3 regions of the Butyrivibrio proteoclasticus B316 genome follow, and region 2 is predicted to be linked to each of the others. Evidence: a T-box and tRNA genes for the amino acid it is inferred to sense, from the RefSeq annotation. Region 2 holds a T-box; the other regions hold tRNA genes.
The links. The T-box of region 2 lies ahead of thrS (threonine--tRNA ligase). A T-box ahead of a tRNA ligase gene usually reads a tRNA of that ligase, here a tRNA-Thr.
Positions count from the first base shown of each region.

Region 1: it encodes a tRNA-Thr, which carries the amino acid that the T-box ahead of thrS (threonine--tRNA ligase) is inferred to sense. The anticodon was not compared.
Region 3: it encodes a tRNA-Thr, which carries the amino acid that the T-box ahead of thrS (threonine--tRNA ligase) is inferred to sense. The anticodon was not compared.

Region 1 is NC_014387.1:2,775,879-2,784,248, reverse strand. It holds gene BPR_RS11510 (hypothetical protein) at 1-437, shown strand, start outside; gene BPR_RS11505 (ion transporter) at 476-1,210, shown strand; gene BPR_RS11500 (zinc-ribbon domain-containing protein) at 1,292-3,262, opposite strand; tRNA gene BPR_RS11495 (tRNA-Thr) at 3,468-3,540, opposite strand; gene BPR_RS11490 (ABC transporter ATP-binding protein) at 4,310-6,094, shown strand; gene BPR_RS11485 (ABC transporter ATP-binding protein) at 6,110-7,897, shown strand; gene BPR_RS11480 (PilZ domain-containing protein) at 8,075-8,370, shown strand, end outside.
Region 2 is NC_014387.1:738,353-746,722, forward strand. It holds gene BPR_RS03000 (HD domain-containing protein) at 1-442, shown strand, start outside; gene BPR_RS03005 (NUDIX domain-containing protein) at 468-962, shown strand; gene BPR_RS03010 (DNA-deoxyinosine glycosylase) at 1,257-1,736, shown strand; gene BPR_RS03015 (MerR family transcriptional regulator) at 1,850-3,040, shown strand; gene BPR_RS03020 (NUDIX hydrolase) at 3,043-3,429, shown strand; T-box leader at 3,500-3,713, shown strand; gene thrS (threonine--tRNA ligase) at 3,811-5,571, shown strand; gene BPR_RS03030 (DUF402 domain-containing protein) at 5,616-6,215, shown strand; gene BPR_RS03035 (glycosyl hydrolase family 28-related protein) at 6,191-7,951, opposite strand; gene BPR_RS03040 (GGDEF domain-containing protein) at 8,227-8,370, shown strand, end outside.
Region 3 is NC_014387.1:1,670,304-1,678,673, reverse strand. It holds gene hemZ (coproporphyrinogen dehydrogenase HemZ) at 1-259, opposite strand, end outside; gene BPR_RS06860 (MBL fold metallo-hydrolase) at 253-915, opposite strand; gene BPR_RS06855 (RelA/SpoT family protein) at 984-3,266, opposite strand; gene BPR_RS06850 (adenine phosphoribosyltransferase) at 3,271-3,795, opposite strand; tRNA gene BPR_RS06845 (tRNA-Thr) at 3,923-3,995, opposite strand; gene glgB (1,4-alpha-glucan branching protein GlgB) at 4,100-6,637, opposite strand; gene BPR_RS06835 (DUF1015 domain-containing protein) at 6,715-7,953, opposite strand; gene BPR_RS06830 (phosphoglycerate dehydrogenase) at 8,076-8,370, opposite strand, start outside.

The DNA of each region.
Region 1 (8,370 bases), 1.5 Mb from region 2:
TTCTTATAGCCTTTTCATTTTTTGAGGCGGCATCTACAAGCGTTCCTCAAGGCAAGAATATTACTAAACTAGTCAAAGTTGAGGATAGCGATGACAATGTGCTTTATTGGAATCTTTTGATAAATGTCGATACAGACGGGTCTTATGACGTTGAGGGCTTTGTTTCCCCTGCTGATGGTAGGATTATCGAAGTTGAACCATACTCCTACGAGTATTTTGGGCAGGAGGCTAGCTTTACTTGTTGGGACGAAGAACTAGATGATCATATAAGGTATGATACTATAATATATCGGCAAGACGTTGATGTAGCAATAATGGATAGAGTAAAATCGTTAGGAATATTCAATGTTATTCTATATTCTTTAGGTATGCTCATTTCGATATATGCATCTTATATATCAATAAAATATTGGCAAAAGTGGAACAAAGACAATTAAGCAATATAGATGAATGTTGGTGGCTGAGGTATATCATAATGAGAAGAAGGCTATTCGAGATAATAGAGACTTCAAATAATGATGATAAAGTGAGTTCGATATATGATGCATTGATGTTACTTGCAATTATTATAAGTATAGTTCCGCTTGCTTTTAAGAAGTCTTATCCAGTTTTTCGCTATATGGATGTAATTACTACTGGGATGTTTATTGTGGATTATTTTTTCAGGTTTATTACAGCTGATTATAAACTGGAGGAGCGCTCTGCTACAGCTTTTGTTAAATATCCTTTTACTCCTTGGGCTATAGTTGACCTTATCTCAATTCTGCCTACTGTAACTGTTTTAAACCCTGGTTTTAAGCTGTTCAGGCTCTTTAGAATTGTAAGAACATTCAGGATTTTTAGAGTCTTTAAGGCTTTCAGATATTCAAGGAGCATAAGAATTATTGCGAAGGTAATTAAGAACTCAAGAAGCGCGCTCTTGGCAGTTTGTACTCTAGCTATATGCTACATCCTGATTTCCGCATTGGTGATATTCAATGTTGAAGCAGATTCTTTCGAGACGCTGTTTGATGCCATATATTGGGCTACAGTCTCTCTGACTACTGTAGGATATGGAGACATTTATCCAATAACAACTGCGGGTCGAATTATAACCATGATATCTTCAATATTTGGAATCGCTATCGTGGCTCTTCCTGCGGGAGTTATTACAGCTGGATATTTAGATGCTTTAAACGAAGCGAAAACAATAGAAAAAGACGATGATTAAGCCCTATGACATTTGCAAAAAATAAGCAATATCACTCCCTATAATATTGCTTATTATCTACACTACAGCCTTTAACATGTTTTAATCTGTAATATATCGCCAATAGAATCCTTTTGATTTTCGTCCACTTTTTACGGCTTGGAAAATCGCATTTGGAACTACTTGCAGTGCTCTTGCAGCTTCGTGAAGACTTTGATATGTATTGATCAATGTATCATTATCATCATATTGCCCTATTTTTTTCGAATTCTTCGCACCAACTATAGCTCGAGCGCAAAGAGGACAACCATGTCCGTTTATTCTGCTTCCTGAAGTTGAGACATAAGGTTTATGTCCTTTAGGGCAGTTCCAATAAAACTTATGGTTTGAATATGGTTTTATCTGAGATGGCAGTACTTTGTTAAGATCATGATTCCATTCCTTTGCTAATTCAGGATATAAAGTCTCAAAATCATCGACTCCTGACATTGGAACTCTTCCAGTACAATGAGGGCAGTCAGATATTTTCTTGTTTGACTGCATTCTCGAGTTTGGTGAGCTAGACCATTCATATCCACATCTATCGCACTTCCATGCAACCTTAAAGCTATAATTTAAAGGAATCTCATACGGAGAAAGATTTCCATTCTTTTTATAATCCCATTGTCGTAGTAGGAGTCCACTTTTTTCAGCAAGGCTTCCGTTCTTTTGAGTTTTTACTCTTGTATTAGTTAGTCCATTAGCTTTCATGGAGCACTCTTTGCAGCTTTTAGCTTTTCTAGAAACGATGCTACATATAGGAGACTTCCAAGTTTTTCCGCATTTAGGGCATTCCCAAGTTGCCATGAAGTTAGAGCCTGATGTGAACATAAAAGGCGTTACCCGTCCGTTGGCTTCTTTGCACCACATAGAAGCTAATTCAGGATATTGAGAACCGAAAGAGTCGTCAATATCTATTAAATACTCTAGAATTTCAGGACGGTCTCTAGATATATCAAAATCTGTCGGAAAGCCATAATGGCTGTTCAAATATGCGTCTTTACTATTGTCTGTATTAAATGTATACATACTGAAGGAGAATAGGCTTCCAAACAAAAAACTTAGAAACGCAGAAAGCTCTATATCTTTCATTCTCTTCTTAATATAGAAAATATCATCGGCTGTATCTTCCCAAGTGTCCTTAGATTCCTTGATTCTAACAAGCCTTATCCCCATTTCTTGACATGCCAAGTATTTTCTGCGTTCACGATCATGCTGACCTTCGTCATTATGAAAAGCGATTCCATCATACTCAATTCCCAATCTATACATTGGTATGTAAATATCTAATTCCATTCCCTTTTCAAAAGGCTCTTTATATCTATTAATTGCATCGGGGAAGCATTTTTTCGCATAGTAATAAATTGCTTGCTCTGGAAATGATGTTGAGTAAGCTTTTACACACTTAGGGCAATCTATGGGCTTGTGAAACTTTGTTCTCTTGATTACCTTTTTCTTATATGAATGACCTTTAGGACATATCCAGTTATACGAAGTGTAAGAATAAGGAGATACCTCACTTGGTAGAATTCCGTTATTCTTTGATGTATCCCATTCTTTTGCTATTTCAGGGAAAAGTGTTTCTAAATCGCTTTTACCACTAATGATTTTTCTTCCAGTACAATAAGGACAGATTGTATTCCTACTTACACGATGCTCAACACTTTGTTGAAAACTTGGATGACTATTTTTACATGTCCACCAGTAAAGACCAGTGTCTTTAGGAGATATTTTATCAGGTGTTATATTGTTTTTTTCTATATCAAATTCTGCTGCAAGTTCAGGATATAGAGTCTTTAGATCATTCTCGCCTGACAACACTTGCCTACCAGTACAATAGAAACACTTATGCTTCCTTCTGTACATCAGGCTTACCTTTTCTTTGAAACTATGCTCCTTTTCACATTTCCAGTTTATAACCTTGGAAGAGTTAACGAATAACGATGATACATTGATACCTTCTTTTTTGTTTTCTTCATTATCAACTATGGCTGTCAGTTCAGGTATTTCTGTCAATTTGATTTTTTCGTTCATATTTTCAATATCTCTCTGTTCTATAGCACTGCTATAAACTTATCCTTGCCTGATTAATACTATCATAGGTGGTGATGCACAGAAAGTAAAAGACTCCTGAAAGTAGATTCAATTTGGGATTTTATAAAATTGGTAGGTTTTTTGTGAAAACGGGAAATTGAGAATAACAAAAAAGAAAAGCCCCAAACCAAACGGTTTAGGGCAAAGCTGCTGACGAGAATCGAACTCGTGACCTCCGCACTACCAATGCGACGCACTACCGACTGTGCTACAACAGCTTGAACTCCTTGGAGTCACAAACGATATTATAACAACCACCTGTTAGCTTTGTCAATCCCAAAAGCATATTCAGATAACATGCTGTTACTATTCGCAGAGTATTCACTCCGCGCCCAATCCGCCTGAAGGCCCTTTCGCTTACGCAAGAGGCATTTTTTTGCCACTCCTGCCGGGATTTCATGGATTTACATATTCAGCCGTCTATTCTATGGCTCAAAGTACTCACATCCTCGGCCCGGTTTCAAGCAGATGTTGTTGCATGCGAGTCTGAGATGGCAAATGCGATTTTCTAATGTTTCCATAGCATTTTTTTACGATGCATGCGAAGCTTTGTTTGAAGCAGGACGGAGCGTTAAGTATTGAAAATATGAAAATGACATACGATGCGTAGCATCTATAAAAAGAGAAGAACTCAACTTCTTCAAGTTTACTTGAAAGATTGAGTTCTTCTCTTTTTAATACGCTCGCTTTTGCGAGCTTTGTCATTTTCATTTAGTAGATATCTTATCCGTCCTGCAAGTTTAGCTGAGCATGCATCAATAAAAGAAAAAATGCGGAAACATCTAAGAAAATCTGCATTTGTCAGTGACGAGCAGGCAATAACACTGCGTGGATAAAAGGGCCGTCTTTGGGCATAACAATTTATGATTAGTAAATGCTTGAAAATGATAAGAATATTGCGCAAAATCTTATTGCAATCCTATTTTGGTGGTAATAGAATCAAATCTATAGCAAACTTTATTATATGCTACATACGGGGTGATCATTATGAAAAGGAAAGACAGAAAGTGGAAGTATCCCAGGACCAGATTGCAATGGTTATGGGACAATATGGAAGGGAACAGATTCATTTATATCTGCGCAGTATTAGGCACGGTTGTTTACAATATGTTGCAGCTTACAGTGCCTTTTTTTTCTGGCAAAATTGTAGATGAATTCCTGACCGGAGAGGGTGCCAGACAGAACATGGCTGAGCATTCGGATCAGTTCTTTAAACTCCTTGCGCTCATGGTAGGGCTCACTGTGCTCAGATGTATCATCGTATATCTGGACTGCATGGCTTATGAGCATGTATCTCAGGGAGTGCTCTTTAGAGTCAGAAATTTCCTGTATAACAAAATACAGAGACAGGACATGAAGTTCTACAGTACCTATAGGACAGGTGACCTTATGACAAGGGTTACAGGTGACCTTGATGCTGTAAGACACATGGTTGCCTGGGTTGTGAGAATGGTAGTGGAGGCTTTTTCTCTGGTTTCCGCAACTGCAATCTATTTTATCATCATGGATTGGAAGCTTGCGTTTAACCTTCTTATCGTAGCTCCGCTTATTTTCTTTATTATTTATGTTTTCAAACTTCTGGTTGCGCCTATGCATGCACTTCTTCGTGAGAAGCTTGCGTATATGAATACAGTTGCCCAGGAGAATATAGCAGGTAACAGAGTTGTCAAAGCTTTTGCAAGAGAAGACTATGAGATCAGCAAATTTGATGATTGTAATACAGATTATAGGGATACCAACAAAAAGACTGCTCGCATTTGGCTTCGTTTCTATCCCTTTGTAGAAACACTTGCAAACCTTTTGGGAGTTATTCTGCTTTTGGCAGGTGGTTTGTTCCTCATAGGCGGTGAGATGACAATGGGTGAGTACGTATCATTTTCGGGCCTTATCTGGGCAATTGCAAACCCTATGAGACAGCTTGGTAACGTTATGAACGAATTCCAGAGATTCTCTGCTGCTTCTGCCAAGGTTATGGAGATTTACTATTCAGAGCCTAAAATTGTGGATGCTCCTGATGCAGTTGATGTTCCAGACAGATTCAAAGGAGAGGTTGAGTTTAGGAATGTATCATTCCAGTATGCGGATGCCAAACTCCCTGTCCTTGAGCATATCTCTTTTACCGCCAAACCCGGACAGACTATCGCAATCATGGGAGAAACCGGATGTGGTAAAACATCCCTTATTCATCTGATTCCAAGGTTCTATGAACCTACAGAGGGAGAAATCCTGATAGATGGAATAAATGTGAATAAGCTCAAATTAAACCAGCTTCGTAAGAATATAGGACTTGCAACCCAGGATGTACTCCTTTATTCGGATACTATAGATGGAAACATAGCTTACGGTGACAGCAATATCAGCAAGGAAGAAGTAGTTCGATTTGCCAAGTACTCTGCAGCTTCAGACTTTATTGCCAAGATGCCTGAAGGTTACGATACGATAGTCGGAGAAAGAGGTGTCGGCCTGTCAGGAGGACAGAAACAGAGAATATCTCTTGCTAGAGCTCTGGCGGTAAGACCATCTATTTTGATACTTGATGATACGACCTCCGCTGTGGATCTCGAGACGGAAAAAGAAATCCAGGATAGCCTGCGTCATCTTGATTTCCCATGTACCAAGATCATTATTGCTCAGCGAATTTCCACAACTAAGGATGCGGACCAGATCCTCATCATGCAGCATGGTGAGATCAAAGAGCGCGGAACGCATGAAGAGCTTATAAAGCTTGGCGGTTACTATGCTGAACTTGTTAAATTGCAGGCAGGTGCGTGAGAAAGGAGAATAATCATGGCAAGAAGAAATACATATAAAGAAGATGAAATTCTTGAAGAGCCTTTTGACCTGCGCCACCTGTTGAGGGCATGGGTTTATATCAAGAAACATGCGGGAAAAATGGTGCTTGCACTCGTTCTGTCAGCTCTTGGTGGTGCGGCAGCACTGGCCAGCCCGATGATCGTGCAGAAGGCACTTGATGAAGCTATACCAAGTGGCAATGTTCATATGTTGTATGGACTTGTTGTAGCAGTTTCCTGCTTTTATATATTGAGCGTTATCTTTACTACGATTCGTTCACACATTATGGTAAATGTCAGCCAGGATATTATTTACCAGATCAGATCAGATCTATTTAAGCATTTACAAAAGTTACCTTTCCAATACTATGATGACAGACCACAGGGTAAGATCCTTGTGCGAGTAGTTAACTATGTAAACTCAGTTTCTGATATGCTCAGTAACGGCCTTATAAACGTAGTTTTGGAAATCATCAACCTTGTATTTATTGTTGTGTTTATGTTCGCAGTTGATGTGAGCCTTAGCCTTGTAGTACTCGCAGGCGTTCCTTTCCTCATGGCTTTCATGTTCTGGATCAAGAATAAACAGAGAAAAGCCTGGCAGGCAGTATCCAACAAGAACTCAAACCTCAATGCCTATTTACAGGAGAACATTGTTGGAGCAAGAATTACACAGATCTTTGCAAGAGAGGATGAAAATGCTGAGATTTTCAAGACTCTTTCTGGTAACTGCAGAAAGACCTGGATGACAGCTGTCGGCTACAGTACCCTTGTATGGCCGGGAATTGACACTATTTCTGTTCTGGTAAGGGCAGCAATTTTCCTGTTTGGCCTCTTTATCTTTTCACATGGAAGTGAGACTCTTGGTACAATTGTGGCTATTTCAAGCTATGCATCAAGATTCTGGCAGCCTATCATGAATCTTGGTAATATTTTTAACGGCTTTATCAACAATATGGCCTATCTAGAGAGAATTTTTGAAACTATGGATGAGCCTGTAACTGTAGATGATGAGCCGGATGCTATAGAGATGCCCAAGGTTGTCGGAGAAGTTACTTTTGAGAATGTTTCTTTTTCCTATGAGAAGGGAAAAGAGATACTTCATAACGTTTCATTTAGCGTTAAGCCGGGAGAGAGCGTTGCTCTTGTAGGACCAACCGGAGCAGGAAAGAGTACGATAGTCAGCCTGATATCGAGATTTTACAATGTGGATAGTGGAAGGATCCTTATTGACGGACAGGACATCTCTAAAGTTACGCTTCAGTCTCTTCGTTCTCAAATGGGAATCATGCTTCAGGATAGCTTTATTTTCTCAGGTACGATTGAAGACAATATCAGATATGGTAAGCTCGACGCTACTGAAGTTGAGATAAGGCGGGCAAGTAAGACAGTCTGTGCACATAGCTTTATCAAGGGTATGCAGGATGGCTACAGGACTGAGGTAAAAGAGAGAGGTGCTCTTTTGTCACAGGGACAGAAGCAGCTGATTTCTTTTGCCAGAACTCTTTTATCAGACCCTTCAATTCTTGTTCTTGATGAAGCAACTTCAAGTATTGATGTACAGACTGAGAAAGCTCTTCAGCAGGGCCTTGACGCTATGCTTACAGGAAGAACAAGCTTTATCATTGCGCATAGACTTTCTACTATTACTAAATGCGATAAGATCATGTATATCAATGACGGTGGTATAACTGAGTGCGGAAGCCATGATGAGCTTATGGCCAAAAAGGGAGATTATTATCACCTTTATACTGCTCAGATGGAAGGTCTGGAGGTGGGCTGATGCCTAACTTTAGAATCATACTTTCAAAGAGCTATTGGGTATGTGAAATTATATTGTGGAAACTGGATTTTGGATTATCGTTTTTATAATTAATTCACAATTTATTCACAATTATGATATATTATATTTCCCATGAAAATATATGATATACCGCAAGCAACAAAAATAACCATTAGTATGGTTCATAACAATCAGAATCGCACTGTTGAAGCCACTGTTCTTACCAGATACGGTGATGGCCTTCTTATTACACCGGTGTATTGCGATGGAAGATTGCTTGATATCATTTCAAATGCCAATTTTGAATATGAGGAGTCAATTACCGGTGACAAGCATATGTTCCAGGCAGACACCATCAGCAGAGTTGATTTTGCAGGGACAGATTTCCATGTTGTTACCGGAAGAGAAATCGTTATTGCAGACAATCAGCGTAGGGCAGAGAGATATCCTGTGCAGATAATTGGAAATGCAGT
Region 2 (8,370 bases):
TATTTTAGGACTCCTTCATGATATTGGAAGAAAGTTTGGAGTAAGCTATTTGAAACATGTTTCTGATGGATATTCATACATGATGTCCTTGGGATATGATGAAGTTGCCAGAGTGTGCCTTACACATTCCTTCAACAACATGAGAGTTGATGAGTATGTTGGTAAGGTTGATACTTCAGATGAGGAGTATGAGCTGATTCAGACTGAGTTGGGGAAACTTTCAGCTGATGATTATGACAGACTGATCCAACTTTGTGATGCATTGGCCGGAAGTAAAGGTGTGATGAACATCGAAGAACGCATGAATGATGTCAAAAGCCGCCATGGAAATTATCCTCAGGCAAAATGGGATTCCAATATGCGTCTGAAAGCATATTTTGAAGAGAAAGCATCCAAAGATATATATGATTTGGTAGAAAAAGACAGTTATACGCTGGACTAATGCAGACTGATGGGGGAGACAAGAAATGCTATTTAAATTCTGTGCAGAATGTGGACATGAGCTTCAAGATATAAAATGCGGTGATGATGACTGTAAGATTTGTCCTTCCTGCAAGCGGATTTATGGAAGAAATCCAATCCCTGTCGTAGAAGTTCTGGTGGTGAATGAGCTTAATGAAATTCTGCTTTTAAAACAGAACTATATTTCTGAAGATAAATGGACAGTTGTTTCGGGATATATGGTTGAGGGTGAAACAATTGAAGAAGCCGTAGCCAGGGAAGTTAAAGAAGAAACAGGGCAGATAGTAACAGAATGCCAATATGTGTCCAGCTATTACTTTGAGCCGAAGCAGCTGATAATGATTGGATTTATAGCATATGTAAAGAAATCAGAATTTGCTGATTCTGTAGAGGTGGACGACCATAAATGGTACAAGATTAGTGAGGTTGATGAAGTGATTGCAAGAGAAAATAATTGTTCGGGTATGCATTTTGATATGTGTAAGAACTTTTTGAAATAAGTCGAAAAAGCCGATAAAGGTCCCAAAAAACAGCGCTTATAAAACCGATAATATTCAGTAAATATGTGAATCCTTTATCATACAAAAGTGGTACAAATTTGGTACAAAAAAGAGGCGTGGTCGGCGAGACCCCTTTCTCTGCGGCTTTACGAGACTACTAAAAGTTCGATCCCGGTCGCCGGCAGTAAACATTAGAGAATCGCATTAGTTTGCGGTTCTCTTTTTTGTTGCCATCTTGTACTATAAAAGAGTGTGCATATATGTTGGATGGATGGAGGAAGGGGTGACTTAATTATGGTTATACATCCAATTGAACCAATATATGATAAGAGTTCAAAAATACTTATTCTGGGAAGTTTTCCCTCTGTTAAATCAAGAGAAGAAGGATTTTTCTATGGGCATAAGCAGAATAGATTTTGGAAGGTGGTTTCCGGAGTATTCGAAGAGGAAGAGCCAGGGACGATTGAGGAGAAGAAAGCTCTTTTGATAAGGAACAAGATTGCATTATGGGATGTGATACAGTCTTGCGATATTGTCGGTTCGTCGGACTCCAGTATCACTAATGTAGTGCCAAACGACTTAAGCCGTATATTAAACACAGCGGATATCAAGACAATATATGTCAATGGTAAAACGGCACTTAAGTATTATGAAAAGTATACAGGGCCTGTCATCAAAAGGCCTGCAATATGTCTTCCATCTACAAGTCCCGCCAATGCTGCCTGGAATAAGGAAAAGCTTCTGAGTGCTTGGGAGATTATAAAAAAGTATTGACCTTGCCCTTGGGGCAGCCCTTACCATTAAGTAATCAAAGGATGAAGTACGTACGAATCATCTGTATTACTTAGTTTCTAAAAATGCATTTACCTAAAAAGGAGGGCATCAATATGAAGGAAAAAATGACATCGGGAGAAATTGCAAAGCAGGCAGGAGTATCAACTAAGGCGCTTCGTATATATGATGAAAAAGGGCTGCTTAAGCCTGTTGGGCATTCCGATGGCAATTACAAACTCTATGACAAAAGCTCACTGATAATTCTTGAAAAGATTATTGCGCTCAAGCATATTGGATTTAGTCTTGAAGAGATCAAGTGCAGTCTTGAGAATTATGAACAGAGTTCTATAAGAGAAATCCTCGAGAAACAGCTTGAAATGATGGATCAGAAAATATATGAACTTCAAAAGGCTGCAAAGTGCATAGAATCAGCGCTTGCAAGGTTTGATGAAAATCCTGACTGGGACGATATTGCAGACATTATAAGAAAAATGGAAATGAGTCAGGGGGCGGATGAGCGCAGATGGTATGCTGCGGAACATGCTGCAGACGGAATTGAGTGGTATGAAAAGATTTTTAATTCTTTATCATTTGAAGAAAATGATACTGTTCTTGACCTTGGTTGCAGCTACGGCCTTTTGTGGAGAAAGAACTGGGATCGTATTCCCAAGGGCTTCAATGTATTAGGTGTAGACATTCACGGAAATTGGGCTGCTGATCTCTACAATTATCTGGAGGATAATCGAGAGACGCTTCCGGAAGGATCTGATATTCAGATTTTTTTCAGTAATCTTGAAAAAGATGAGACGTGGGAAAAGATTAGAGAGAAGAAGTATTATAAGATTATTGCACATTATCTATTATCTTATCTGCATGATGATGCTTACTTTATCCAAAATGTGGCGCAAGTGCTGGCACCAGGCGGTATGTTTTCTGTTAATCATTATGGGGAAGCAGTGAAGGAATACAATTTCTGGGAAAAGTGTTTAACTGAAGCTAGTTTAGATATTTCTTTTGCCCTTAAAAAGAGACAAGAAAGAAGGCAGGCAGACGCAGAATTTGAGGCGCTTTTATCAGAGAACTTCGATAGAGTAGAAAAGATAGCGCTTCCGGGGCCATTAGCATTCGATAGCACTGATGCTCTTTTTGACAGAATGCAAATGAAATACCCCGAGGGCGGAAAATATCTTGAGGACAACAGGGATGCTATAGAAAAATACTTTGCAACTGTGTTGCTGAAAGATGGCTCTGTTACTGTAGATATGGATAGCACATTTTATCATTGTTATAAGAGAGAGGGTTAAGGATGGATAATAAGCTCTTTCCGGAGAGACTTGATAGAAACAAAGTATATGAATGTGGGATATTTTCGTTATATACAGATAAAGTCAAGCTTCCAAGTGGGTATATCATTGAAAAATATCACCAGATTCATCACCATCATGAGGGTGTTTCAATAGTTGTCTTTAATGATAAAGATGAGATATTGATGATCAGAGAAATGCGATATACTGTGGGACATCTGGAGTGGGAAATACCTGCGGGCGGAGTAGAAGATGGAGAGTCAATAGAAGAAGCTGCCAGAAGAGAGGTTATGGAAGAAACCGGATGCACAGTAAAAGACTTATGGATAGTGAAGAGCTTACCGAGTTTCAGTATATTGTTAATGGCGATGAATGGACAATATCAATAAAATGACAGGTTTGTAAAAACGTATGTTGACATTATCAGATGACTTTTGATAGAATCATTTCAATAACATAAGAAAAGCGTTGACGGAAAGAGTAGTTTGCGATGAATCATCCAGAGAGAATGACATTTGGTGGAAGTCATTTATGAAGATAACAGACGAAAACCATTCCTGAGCTGTAATGCTGAACATCAGTAAGCGTTATCGTATGCCTGCGTCAAAGGATAGGATTTGTTAGAATCTGAAGTGAAAAGTTAAGGTGGAACCGTGCATCATGCACCCTTAAGATCAATGGATCTTTTGGGTGCTTTTTTAGTTTGAAAAACACTATTTCTTATGTTGTTGCAGAGACTAATAATCTATTCTAGAAAGGAGCAACACATTATGAAAGTATTACAAAGAGATGGTCAGGTGATGGAGGTGTCTTTTGATGACAATGATGGAAAGAAAGCTTTTTGGCATACAAGTGCTCATGTCCTGGCACAGGCTGTAAAGCGTCTTTATCCGCAGGCAAAGTGCGCCATAGGACCTGCAATTGAAAATGGTTTCTACTATGATTTTGATTTTGGTTTTTCTTTTAATGAAGATAACCTGGGCGCTATAGAAGATGAAATGCGAAGGATTATCAAGGAATCCTTATCGCTACAGGTTTATGAGATGTCAAAGAAGGATGCTATCTCATATATGGAAAAGGCGGACGAACCATTCAAACTTGAGATGATAAGAGAACTACCTGAAGGTGAAGTGATTTCTTTTTACAAACAGGGAGATTATGCGGAATTCTGTGCAGGTCCACATATCGTCAATGTAAGTCACATTAAGGCGGTTAAGCTTCTATCGGTAGCAGGGGCATACTGGCGAGGAGATGAGCACAATAAGATGCTTACAAGAATTTACGGAATCTCTTTTCCTAAGGCATCTTTGATGGATGATCATCTTCACCAGCTTGAAGAGGCTAAGGCAAGAGATCACAGAGTGCTGGGGAAAGAACTTGAACTGTTTGCGCTGATGGATGAAGGGCCAGGACTTCCCTTCTACTTCCCCAAGGGACTTGTACTTAAAAATCTTCTGATTGACTATTGGAGAAAAATACATGTTCGCGAGGGTTATCAGGAAATATCCACACCTATAATGCTGACAAAGGCGCTTTGGGAAAAGTCAGGCCATTGGGATCATTACAGAGATAACATGTATGTAACAAGCGTGGATGATATGGATTATGCCATTAAGCCGATGAACTGCCCGGGAGGAATGCTGGTCTATAAGTCTAAGCCTCATTCATACAGGGAGTTTCCAATCAGATGCGGAGAACTTGGAATTGTCCACAGAGCAGAGAAGTCCGGGACACTGCATGGACTCATGCGCGCAAGATGCTTTACACAGGATGATGCACATATCTTTATGCGCGAAGACCAGGTTCTTTCTGAGATTCAGGGTGTAATGAGGCTTATAGATGAAGTTTATTCTAAGTTCGGTTTTCCATATGAGATAGAGCTTTCTACAAGACCAGAGAACTCCATCGGAAGTGATGAAGACTGGCAGTTGGCAACAGAGTCACTTAAGGCAGCAGTAGAGGGAATGGGAAAACCATATAAGATAAATGAAGGTGATGGCGCATTCTACGGGCCTAAGCTTGATTTCCATGTGAAGGATTCTATTGGAAGAACATGGCAGTGCGGAACAATACAGCTTGATTTCCAGCTTCCGCAGAGATTTGATCTTGAGTACATAGGCGAAGATGGTAAGGAGCATCGCCCAATCATGCTTCATAGAGTTGTATTTGGCTCAATAGATCGTTTCATGGGTATATTGATAGAACACTATGCCGGTAAATTTCCTGTCTGGCTTTCACCTGTGCAGGTTAAGGTGTTGCCAGTATCTGATAAATACCTTGATTATGCAAAAGAAATCATGGCAAAGCTCTATGAAGAGGGAATACGTGCAGAACTAGACGATCGTGATGAAAAGCTTGGCTTTAAGATTCGCGAAGCAAGAATGCAGAAGGTTCCTTACATGATAATTGTCGGGGAAAAAGAAAAGGATAACCGTCTTGTCTCTGTCAGACAGCGTGACGCTGAACAGGATAAACAGGAAATTGGGGAGATGGATATGGCAGACTTCATTGATTTGCTGAAAAGAAGTTGAGAAGTACATAGACTAAGGAAAAAGATACAGAAAGGATAGCTTAAATGTACAAATGTAGAGTGGGTTATGATGAATGGAAGTCAATGATCAAAAAGCATAGAGAAGGTACGTTTGAAAACTCATCTGATTTCAATGGTTATGTTGGACTTCTCTCAATAGAAGAGGTATCTCAAAAACAGGAATGGAAATATAAGGATGAAACAATAACTGTTTGTGATAATGGTTACAAGTGGCTGACTATAATGCCCAAAGATGACTATTATTGCATTACTGTCATGATGGACAGTGATTACAAGATACAGGTAAGCTATATCGATATGATTGATAGTCAGGGCATTGATGAGGATGGCGTTCCGTTTTTTTTCGACTGTTACCTTGATCTTGTAGTATATCCTGATGGATATGTGAAAGAAGATGACAGGGATGAATTGGACGAAGCTCTTCAAAATGGAGATATAAGTAAAGAACAATACGACAGGGCTCTGCAAACAGCTGAAAAGTTGAGACAAACATTCTTTCGCGACTATGATAAATTTATAAGGTTTGTAGATGGAAGACTAAAGTTCATCACTAATACTGATAATATGAAGTTACCTGAAAGACTCGAAAGAACGGGGAGTTATTTCCACTCCCCGTTTTCGTAGTCTAGTATCTTAGATGTTTGACCGGCATTTATGACTGAGTCGCCGGCTTCGTTGATGACGCACTTCAAGCCGGGGAATCCATTAAGGCAGACGGTTATTATGTTATGAACGCGGACTCCCTGAACATCAGGAACTTCCATTGCACAGTACATTGGGATAGTGTTGTCCCTGTTGTACAGATATATTCCTATTCCGGTTCCGGTAAAAGAGCTGACATTATCTGAAACCTTGAAGGATGCGTAGCCAAATCTTTTTCCATCAGGATTTATCCATTTGCCTTTATCGGGAACGTCATAGGGAACTTCACTTTGATACATTATGCAGGTTCCGTTATTGCCGTTCCACATTGTCTGATATTCATTAAAGTGTTCAACCATAAGAGCGTACATGGTGACATTATCGCCATTTATTATGATACCGTTTGGACACGTGTTGAGATCCCATCCTACGTTATCACCGTGGTCTGCTCTCCATACCCAGAGATTATCTCCGACTGTATTATCAAGGTCTATTGTTATGCAGGCCTTTGCCTTGGCAGGTTTATCTCCGGGAATTCCGCCAATTCTGAAATACATATCTGCAAGAAGAGATGGAGCAGCATTATCTTTGGCACTTAAGTATAGCAGGTTGTCGCTTTCGCTTGCTCCGGCATCAAGGAGAAGGCCTGCAAGAATGAGGTCATCAGCATTTTCTGTCGTGATGCAGGTATTTCCTGCTGATGAGCGAATGGTTGCAAGCCCCATTCCAAGGACTATGGTTCCTGGCTTGCTTATTGTGAGTGTTTCGCTAAACTCATAAATTCCTGGTGTAAAAAGAATGTTCTTACCATCAGCCAGAGCCTGATTTACGGTACCGGCAGTATCTATTCCGGCTTTGGCTACATAGAAATCATCAAGCGGAAGGAATTTGCCTTCCTTGCTGCCATTTTCCCACCCAAAGGATACACTTTTCTTTTTCCAGTCAGGAACATACACTCCAAATCCATCTTTTTTATCATATACAAGAAATGGCTTCTCTCTTATGATTTCGGTCTCCGGAACAGAAGTATAGGAAGCTTCAGGCCAGGTTTTCACTGGAACACCACTTGGGGCATCGCCTGCAAATACCATGTTCCAGTTCTGACCTGTCCAGGAATTATAACTGTTGTTCCGTGAAAGCCATTGTTGCTGGCTTCCGGAGTCGACAATTCCTTCAATTTGCGAGTCTGCAAGAAAACCTCCGCTAGCCCAGCCATAATTATCATGAAGGGCTAGATTTCCGTCAACCTTAACCCTTCTCATTCCTGTTGCCTGTGACACAGCCCATACAGTGTCTGATTGCATTTCGAGATTTTCTATACTGCGCCAGAAATTACAGGTTGCATTGTGATTTTTTGGATCATCGGATAGCCAGCGGGCGTAGGTATTTATGGCTTTGATCTTGGTGTCAGTAGGAAGTAAGCCAAGTCCAGACATCTGAGTATAAAAGCCAACATTTGTCGATATATCATATGTTCCGGGCATGAAATAAACTGCATATCTTTCATCGCCAAACTGTGCAGTTTCCTGCCGCGAATAGATTTTATCAAGAGTTTCCTGCACTTTGGCAGTATCATCTTGAGGCGTAAAGATATAGACGTTTTCTCCGAAAATATCTGAGTGAAAATCTTTGGTTTCTATTTTGTTTTTTCCACAACCTGTGAGTATTCCTGCCAGGGCAGCCAACCCCAGTAAATATAGATATTTCTTTTTTATCATGTTAAAGAATCCTCCCGGAACAGTTTATTTAGCATCATAATTACCATAAGCAGATACAGTCTATGATAAAAGAAGCTATGAAACGATTGTAGGGCGGATTTTATGCTAAGGTGTCATATTTATGGCTACAATTGTTCGGCTGCTTGAGATATGACTTGGTGGGGGCAAATATGTGAGTGTGGCATTGGATAATAAAGGAGTGGTAAAATATTAGGAGAATATAAGCTTTGGATAGATGGCTTTAAGCTTGAATAGCCGTCAGAAAGGCATAATGTATGAAGGATGTCACTTTCCACGAAATAATCATAACCAAAGATGACCAGAAGATTGTTTCGGCTGATTCAAAGGTTTATGATGCCCTGGGGAGTTTTGCGGTTAAACCCATGAATGAACTCATTGCATCAGAAGATATGGAAATA
Region 3 (8,370 bases), 930 kb from region 2:
CAGGAACAATCTCTTTTGAATTAAGCCCCGCAGAAACAACAACCTTTCCTCTTACCAAATCAGGACTTTCTTCCTCTGTCAGTATATTTACGAGGGCAAAATAGTCTCCTTCATCATTAGAACTTCCGGAGACTATAACTTTGACATCCTCATTCCCATAAAAAGCTTTAAAAAGAGAATGGATGTCGTACTGGTACTTATCAATATTTAAATTTACTCTAATCACTTTATATACCTTTATTTCTAATATTTTTACCATCCAAGAACAAATGGATTGTACTCTTTTTCATGGCCTATAGATGTTGTCTCGCCATGTCCGGGATAAACAATCGTGTCATCCGGCAAAGTAAATAGTTTATCATTAATTGAACGAAGAAGCTCACTTGTAGAACTTGTGGGGAAATCAGTTCTTCCTACCGACTCTTCAAAGAGGGTATCCCCCGCAATAACAAACTTGCCTTCCTCGCAGTAATAACAACATCCGCCTGATGTATGGCCAGGAGTAAACAATACCTTAAAAGTTAATCCTGCAGCCTCTATAATATCACCATCTTTATAAGTGATATCCGGTTTAACCTTAAGATGCATTCCATAATCATTAGACAGATTCAAATATGCATCCTGGCATAAGGCCTGTTCTTTCTCATGACAGCCGAGTTTGGCTCCGCTTAACTCTATTAGCTCATTTGCGCCACCTATATGATCAAAATGACCGTGCGTAAGAAGGATAAGGTCAATAACAAAGCCCTTCTCCGTCAAGGTATCATATATTCTGCGTCCCTGATCCGCAGGGTCAAATAATACACCGTGCTTCTTGCCATTGTCATCAGTTTTAGCTTCATCAAACACAAAAAAACAGTTTGTTCCGACCATACCAAGAGTCATGCAGGCAATCTGTATATTCTTGTCAGCCATATAAGTTATACCCCTTTCCAATATCTGTTCCAATAATATTCAATCAAATAAAAGAAAAACTACAGCTATTACCCTGTAGTTCTCTCTATGTCAATAACACTATCTATCTGTCTGATCTTATCAACAATCTCGCGGAGCTGGTCTCTTGAAGATACCTGGAAAGAAGTTTCCATTGTAGCAAGTCCCTGCTTGCTTGTTCTGGTATTCATAGAAATAATATCAATATCTTTCTCAGACAAAGTTCTGGAAATATCTGCAAGAAGTCCGCTTCTGTTATTGGCAAAAATCTTAATGGTCGCAGCGTATTTACCGCCAGGACCTGAGGTATCGGACTGCCACTTAGCCTCGATGAGTCTTGTTCTATCCTCTTCCTGCATCTTGATCACATTGACACAGTCTTTTCTATGAATAGAAACTCCTCTGCCACGTGTAACAAAGCCGCAAATATCATCTCCCGGAACAGGATTGCAGCATTTAGAGAATCTGACTGCAACATCGTGAACTCCCTTAACAATAATGGCATTATCAGAGCTTGAAACCTGAGGAGTAACATTGGATTCAGCTACAGCAGCAAGAACCTCTTCATCAGTAATATTCCTCTTATGCTCCTTGTCGCCAAGTTCCAGCATCTTGTTGATGATCTGGCCTTCACGAAGTCCCCCGTGACCTACAGCTGCAAGAATTGCTTCCCAGTCATGGAAACCATATTTTCTCGTAATGATATCCTGATATTCAGGTTTGGTAATTGCAAAAAGATCTATGCCCTTACTCTTACAGTATTCAATAAGCTGCTCTCTACCTCTGGCAATATTCTCTTCCTTAAGCTCATGTCTGAACCATTGATTGATCTTGTTCTTGGTAGAAGTAGCCTTGGCAATAGACAGCCAGTCTCTACTTGGTCCTCTGGAATTCTGGCTGGTAACAATCTCTATTCTGTCACCATTCTGGATCTTGTAATCTATAGGAACAAGTTTGCCGTTAACTTTAGCGCCAATCATCTTGTTGCCGACAGCACTGTGAACACTATATGCAAAATCAATAGGTGTAGAGCCTGCAGGAAGGTTTTTGACTTCTCCTGTAGGTGTAAAGCAATAAACATCATCTGAAAACAGGTTAAGATCACTCTTAAGAAGATTCATGAATTCCTGATTGTCAGACATATCCTGTTGCCATTCAAGGATCTGACGCAGCCAGGTAAGCTTCTCTTCTTCACCATTCTCTGCCTTCTTGCCATCTGATGTTTCCTTATATTTCCAGTGAGCAGCAATACCGTATTCAGCTGCCTTATGCATATCATAAGTTCTGATCTGAATTTCAAAAGGCTGTCCGGTCTGTCCTATAAGTGTAGTGTGAAGAGACTGGTACATATTAGGCTTAGGCATGGCAATATAATCCTTGAACCTGCCGGGAATAGGCTTGTACATTTCATGGATCACGCCAAGAGCCGCATAACAGTCTTTGACAGTCGCTACAATTATCCTGATAGCGAACAGATCATAAATCTGATCAAGAGTCTTATTCTGATTACGCATTTTCTTATAAATACTAAAGAAATGCTTAACCCTGCCATTAACTTCACCTTCTATTCCGGCTGTTTTAATGGCATCTCTGACATTCTCGCAAATGTCCTCTACATATTTTTCTCTTTCACTTTTTCTAATGGAAACCTTATCTACAAGATCATAGTAAACATCAGGTTTAAGATATTTCAAAGACAGGTCATCAAGTTCAACCTTGATCCTGCTGATACCAAGTCTGCCTGCAATAGGCGAATAGATATCAAGAGTCTCCTGGGCAATCCTCTGCTGCTTCTCAGGCGGCATATGCGCAAGAGTCCTCATATTATGGAGTCTGTCGGCCAGTTTGATCAGAATAACTCTGATATCTTTAGCCATAGCAAGGAACATTTTACGCAGATTCTGAGCCTGCATATCAATCTGTTCCTGAGTCTTGTTAGTGTTATCAGTAGACAACTGCAAAGCTGTCAGTTTGGTAACTCCATCTACCAAAAGAGCAACATCAGCTCCAAAAGATTCCTGAATTTCTTCCTTGGTGCAGATGGTATCTTCAACGACATCATGAAGAAGCCCTGCTGCTATGGTCTCTTTATCCATTTCCAAGTCAGCAAGGATTATAGCAACGCAAAGAGGGTGAATTATGTAAGGTTCACCTGATTTACGTAACTGTCCCTGATGAGCTTCCGCAGCCTGATTGTATGCTTTTTCAATAAGGGAAATATCATCCGATGGATGATATTTCCTGACCCTCTTGATAAGCCCTTCATACAATGTATCAGGTGTAAGGAACTCCTCTATGGCTTCAATTTTACCATCGTCGAAATTCTGGGGCATCTAATTACTTCCCTTCATAGCTAATAGCTGCATCAAGTCTGTAATTCTTAATTCTCTCTCTACCGTTAAGTCCCTTAAGTTCCATGAGAACTGCAACACCTGCAACTTCTCCGCCAAGTTTCTCAACAAGCTTGATCATAGCTTCAATTGTACCGCCTGTTGCCATAAGGTCATCAACAAGAAGAACCTTCTGACCAGGTTTGATAGCATCCTTGTGAAGCTCAAGGACAGCCTTACCATACTCAAGGTCGTACTCAACCTCAATAGTCTCGCATGGAAGCTTACCTTTTTTACGTACAGGAACAAGTGCCTTGCCTCTGTTGTAAGCGATAGGTGCACTGAAGATAAAACCTCTTGATTCTGCTCCAAGTACAACATCAAAATCAAGATCAGCTACCATATTCTGCATTGTCTCAATTGCAAGATGGAAGCCATCAGGATCCTGAAGTACAGAGGTAATGTCTCTGAACATGATTCCTTTCTCAGGAAAATCAGGTATTGTTCTTACGTAATCTTTTAAATCTTTCATTTCTCATCCTCTCTATATCATTGCCTCGTTCCATACAATATGAAACCTAAGGCAATTTTGCTCTGTGAAACATTAATTCATATTAAATTATATCACAAAATATTATTTACTTTTACAAAAATAAAGAAGCTGGAAAAGGGACTCGAACCCTCGACCTACTGATTACGAATCAGTTGCGCTACCAACTGCGCCATTCCAGCTTGTGTCAAAACACAAATTTTATTATACATTTGAGAAATGCAATATACAAGAGCAACTTATAAAATCCTCTGCAAGAACTTATCTTGCAGAGGATTTTATGTCATTATTTCTTGGATTTACCGCTTGTCTTTTTAGGAACAGGCTTTTTTGCTGTTTTTGAAGTTTCCTTTGAGCCGGTCCTGGATGATGTCTTGGATACCTTATCTGCAGACTTAGCTGTCTTTTTGCTGTCCGCAGCCTTTTTTCCTGCGCTAAGTCCCTTTACGGCAGCATCTGTGACAATGCTAAAGATTCTCTCTTCCTCAATCTTCTCATATTTTTCTTCAATAGCTTTTTCCTGCTCCGCAAGCTCTTTTTCATATTTGAGCTTGAGCTGTTCAAGGAGTTTCTGCTCCTCGAGGCTCTGTTTTTCCTTAAGAGCTTCTAAAGCTTCCTGGCGCTCTTTTTCTTTCCTTATTTCCTCTTCTTCCTTAATTGCACGGATTTTCTTTTCCTGCTCTGTATAAGGAGTAAAGCTAAAGATAGCAAGAGAAACAGGAGCAATCTTAATAGAAATGCTGTAATTTCTGCCATCTATATCATTTCTCTTTGATTCAATCCTGCCTTCATTTAAGATACCTGTTCCGCCATAACTGAGGTTATCGCTGTTAAATATCTCAGTGTATCTTCCATCTACAGGAACACCAATCTCATATTCTCTCTCAACTCCTGCCATATTAGCGACAACAAGAAGAGTTTCCATGTCACCGGTACTCTTTCTGATAAATGAAAGCATGCACTGATCAGAAGCCATATTGTTGATCCATTCAAATCCCTTATCAGATCCATCAAGTTCGTGAAGAGCATCGTGATCATAATAAAGTTCATTAAGCTTTTTGAGGATATTCTCCACAAACACAGACTGATCAATTGTAAGGGCATCAGGCGACATGTACAGATGCTTACGTCCGGGGTGTACCATCATAAACGAAAGAGCAAGTCGCAAATTAGCCATCTTCTGTGAGGAATCACCAGGCATCAGATAATACAGGCCCTCGAGTCCCTTTTCAACATCCTCGTGAGTAAATGCTAGTACAAACCTCTCAGTATAGCTATATATGAGACTGAATGTCAGCTCATCGTGATGTCCTGCTCTAAATAGAGGATCATTTTGCATATATGAAAGGAAATCTCTTGTCCAACCATTGTTCCACTTAAAGTCAAAGCCAAGTCCGCCCTCATCTACACTGTCTGTAAGCTGCGGCCAGCAGGCTGTTTCTTTGGTAATTGTTATAATTCCCGGATTATTCTTGTGAATAATAGTATTGAACTGTTTGAGGAATTCAAGAGCCTCAAGATTCTCATTACCGCCATAGATATTAGGCAGCCACTCACCGGGTTTTCTGTCATAATCAAGGTATAGAATTCTTGAAATGTCGGATGTTCTAAGACCATCAATATGGAAATTCTCAATCCAGTAAAGAGCGTTTGTAATAAGGAAGTTAGTAACCTCCTTACGTCCATAGTCAAAGATCATATCTCCTGACTTGGGATGAACTCCAATTCTGGGATCTTCATACTCAAACAGAGGCCTTCCGTCAAAATCACTAAGCCCGCATGATGACTTAGGGAAAAATGTCGGAACCCAGTCAAGGATCACTCTGACACCGGAATTATGCATGGTATTAACGAATTCCATAAACTCATTTGTATTTCCGCTTGAATTATCCAGGGCAAAAAAGTCCATGATATGATAAAAATGTCCCGGAAGATGCTTCATTACAGGCATAAGTTCAATAGTGTTAAAGCCATGGTTCTTGACATACTCAAGAATATCGGCAGTAATTTCCTTCATACTGCTCTTATCATTATGTCTGTCAGCAAATGCCTCAAGAGAAATCTCACAAATTGAAAGCGGGTCTTCATCGAGTTCAAATTTGCTGCGCTGCGCAAGCCATTTCTCATCAGTCCATCTGATCTGCTTCAGACTTCTGACAACAGAAATAACTCCATTTTCTCCTTTTGATTCAAAAGCAAAAGGATCCGGTCTTTTATAGACAAGTCCGCTTCTGGTCTTAATTTCAAACTGGTATCCATCACCTTCCGCAGCTCCCGGAATAAAAATCTCAAAGATGCCTATAGGATCCAGTCTGTGCATCTGGCATGTTCTGCCATCCCAATTGTTAAAGTCTCCAATAACACTGACTCTTGCAGCAGAAGGCGCCCATACAGCAAACTCTGTACCTGCAACTGAATTTCTGACCATAGGATGAGCGCCAAGTTTCTCATAAATATGGTAGTGAATGCCACTTCCGAATTTAATGAAATCCTCTCTATCCATAAGAGGTCCGAAGGCATAGGGATCATCTTTGACAATCTCCTTACCCTCTGCGTCCTTGATAACAAACTTATATTTGAGCTTATCAGTATAAGGAATCAGCGCTGCAAAAAAACCTGCCTCATCCGCAAGTTCCATCTCATATTCCTTGCCTGTCTGCTCAACCCTCACTTTAATAGTATCTGCATCAGGATAAAAAGCCTGAATCAGATAACTGCTCCCAACTTTATGTGCGCCGAGTATTCTATGAGGATTATCGCCATCAGAATAGATAATCTCTTCAATCTCGGGCCAGTTCATCATTTTATACAGTTTACTTGTCACTGCATTCCCCTCCAGATGATATATTTTTCAGAACTCATATAATTTTATCACTAATTGTGTATATTATTAACACAAAATCAAATGCCATGTATAAACAAGCCACTAAGAAGCTTGGGCTCAAACCAGGTAGACTTAGGAGGCATCAAAAGCCCTGCATCCGCCACGTCAAACAGCTCGGAAATAGATGTTGGATAAAGAGAAAACGCAAGTTTGCAGTCTGTATGGCATCTCTTTTCAAGTTCATCAAGTCCCCTGATGCCGCCAACAAAATCTATTCTCTTATCTGTCCTCGGATCTCCGATTCCAAGAACCGGTCCTAGTACATTATCCTGTAGCACCGATACGTCAAGCCCTTTTACCGGATCCGATGATTTGATACTATCTTTGGCATTAAGCCTGTACCACTTATTGTCAAGATAAAGCCCGTATTCCCCTTTACAAGATGGCTTAACCTGAGCATCTGACTCAGTGACTTCAAACAAATTCTTTAGCTTATCCATAAACTCGCTGGAAGATAAGCCATTAAGGTCCTTGACGACTCTGTTATAGTCCATGATCATAAGCTCATCATCAGGGAAAAGAACTGACAGGAAATAGTCAGAATCAAGTTTTCCTCGAATTTTTCCTTCAAGCTCTTTTCTTTTTTTCAGTCCAACCTTGACCGCAGAAGCACATCTGTGATGTCCGTCAGCTATATAAATAGAATTAATAGTAGTAAATACCCTGCAAATAGTCTCGGTTTCCTCAAGATCAGAGATAATAAAGATCCTATTTCTGACACCATCTTCAGAAACAAAATCATATATAGGTTCATCAACCTCTTTAACCTTATCAACAAGATCCGAGATCAGCTTATTCTTCCTGTAGCAGAGAAAAATAGGGCCAGTCTGAGCCTGACAGGTATAAACATGATTTATCCTGTCCTGTTCCTTTTCCTCTCTGGTGTTCTCATGCTTTTTAATAACATTACCCAGATAATCATCAATGGAAGCACAAGCGACAATTCCAGTCTGAGTTCGTCCATTCATAGTCTGCTCATATATGTAATAGCAAGGGTTCTCATCCTGTATAAAAGAGCCATCTGCCATTTTGGCCTGTAGCATGTCCCGGGCCTTGTCATAAACTTCCCGAGCATACATATCATGTCCCGGCTCAAACTGTGTTTCAGGCCTGTCTATAGCAAGAAATGAATCCGGCTCTCTTTGTACCTTTTCATAAGCTTCCTGTCTGTTAAAAACATCATAAGGTAAAGATGCTATTTTCCCCTCAAGACCCTGTGCCGGTCTAAATGCCTTAAAAGGCTTGATATCAGCCATAATAGTCCTCCCAACAAAAAGTCTAAACAACAAACTATAATAAAAATATTAATGATGTCCGAATGTAAAAATCGGGCAGGAATCTGATTCCCACCCGATAATTATAGCATAAATAAGTGATTTTACACGTCCTTGCGAACTATTCTCACTCTTATTACATCATCGATTTTTTCTATCTTACTTACAATTGCATCTTCAATCTCATCTTCAAGGTCAATTAGTGTATATGCATAGTCTCCCCTTGACTTATTGCTCATATCCTTGATATTGTAACCCGCATTTCCAAGGAATGATGTAAACTGACTGATCATATTGGCTACATTCTTGTGGATGATGGCAAGTCTTGGTCCGGCGCACACTCCCATATCACAGTTAGGAAGATTAACAGAGTTATTAATATTACCATTTTCGAGATAA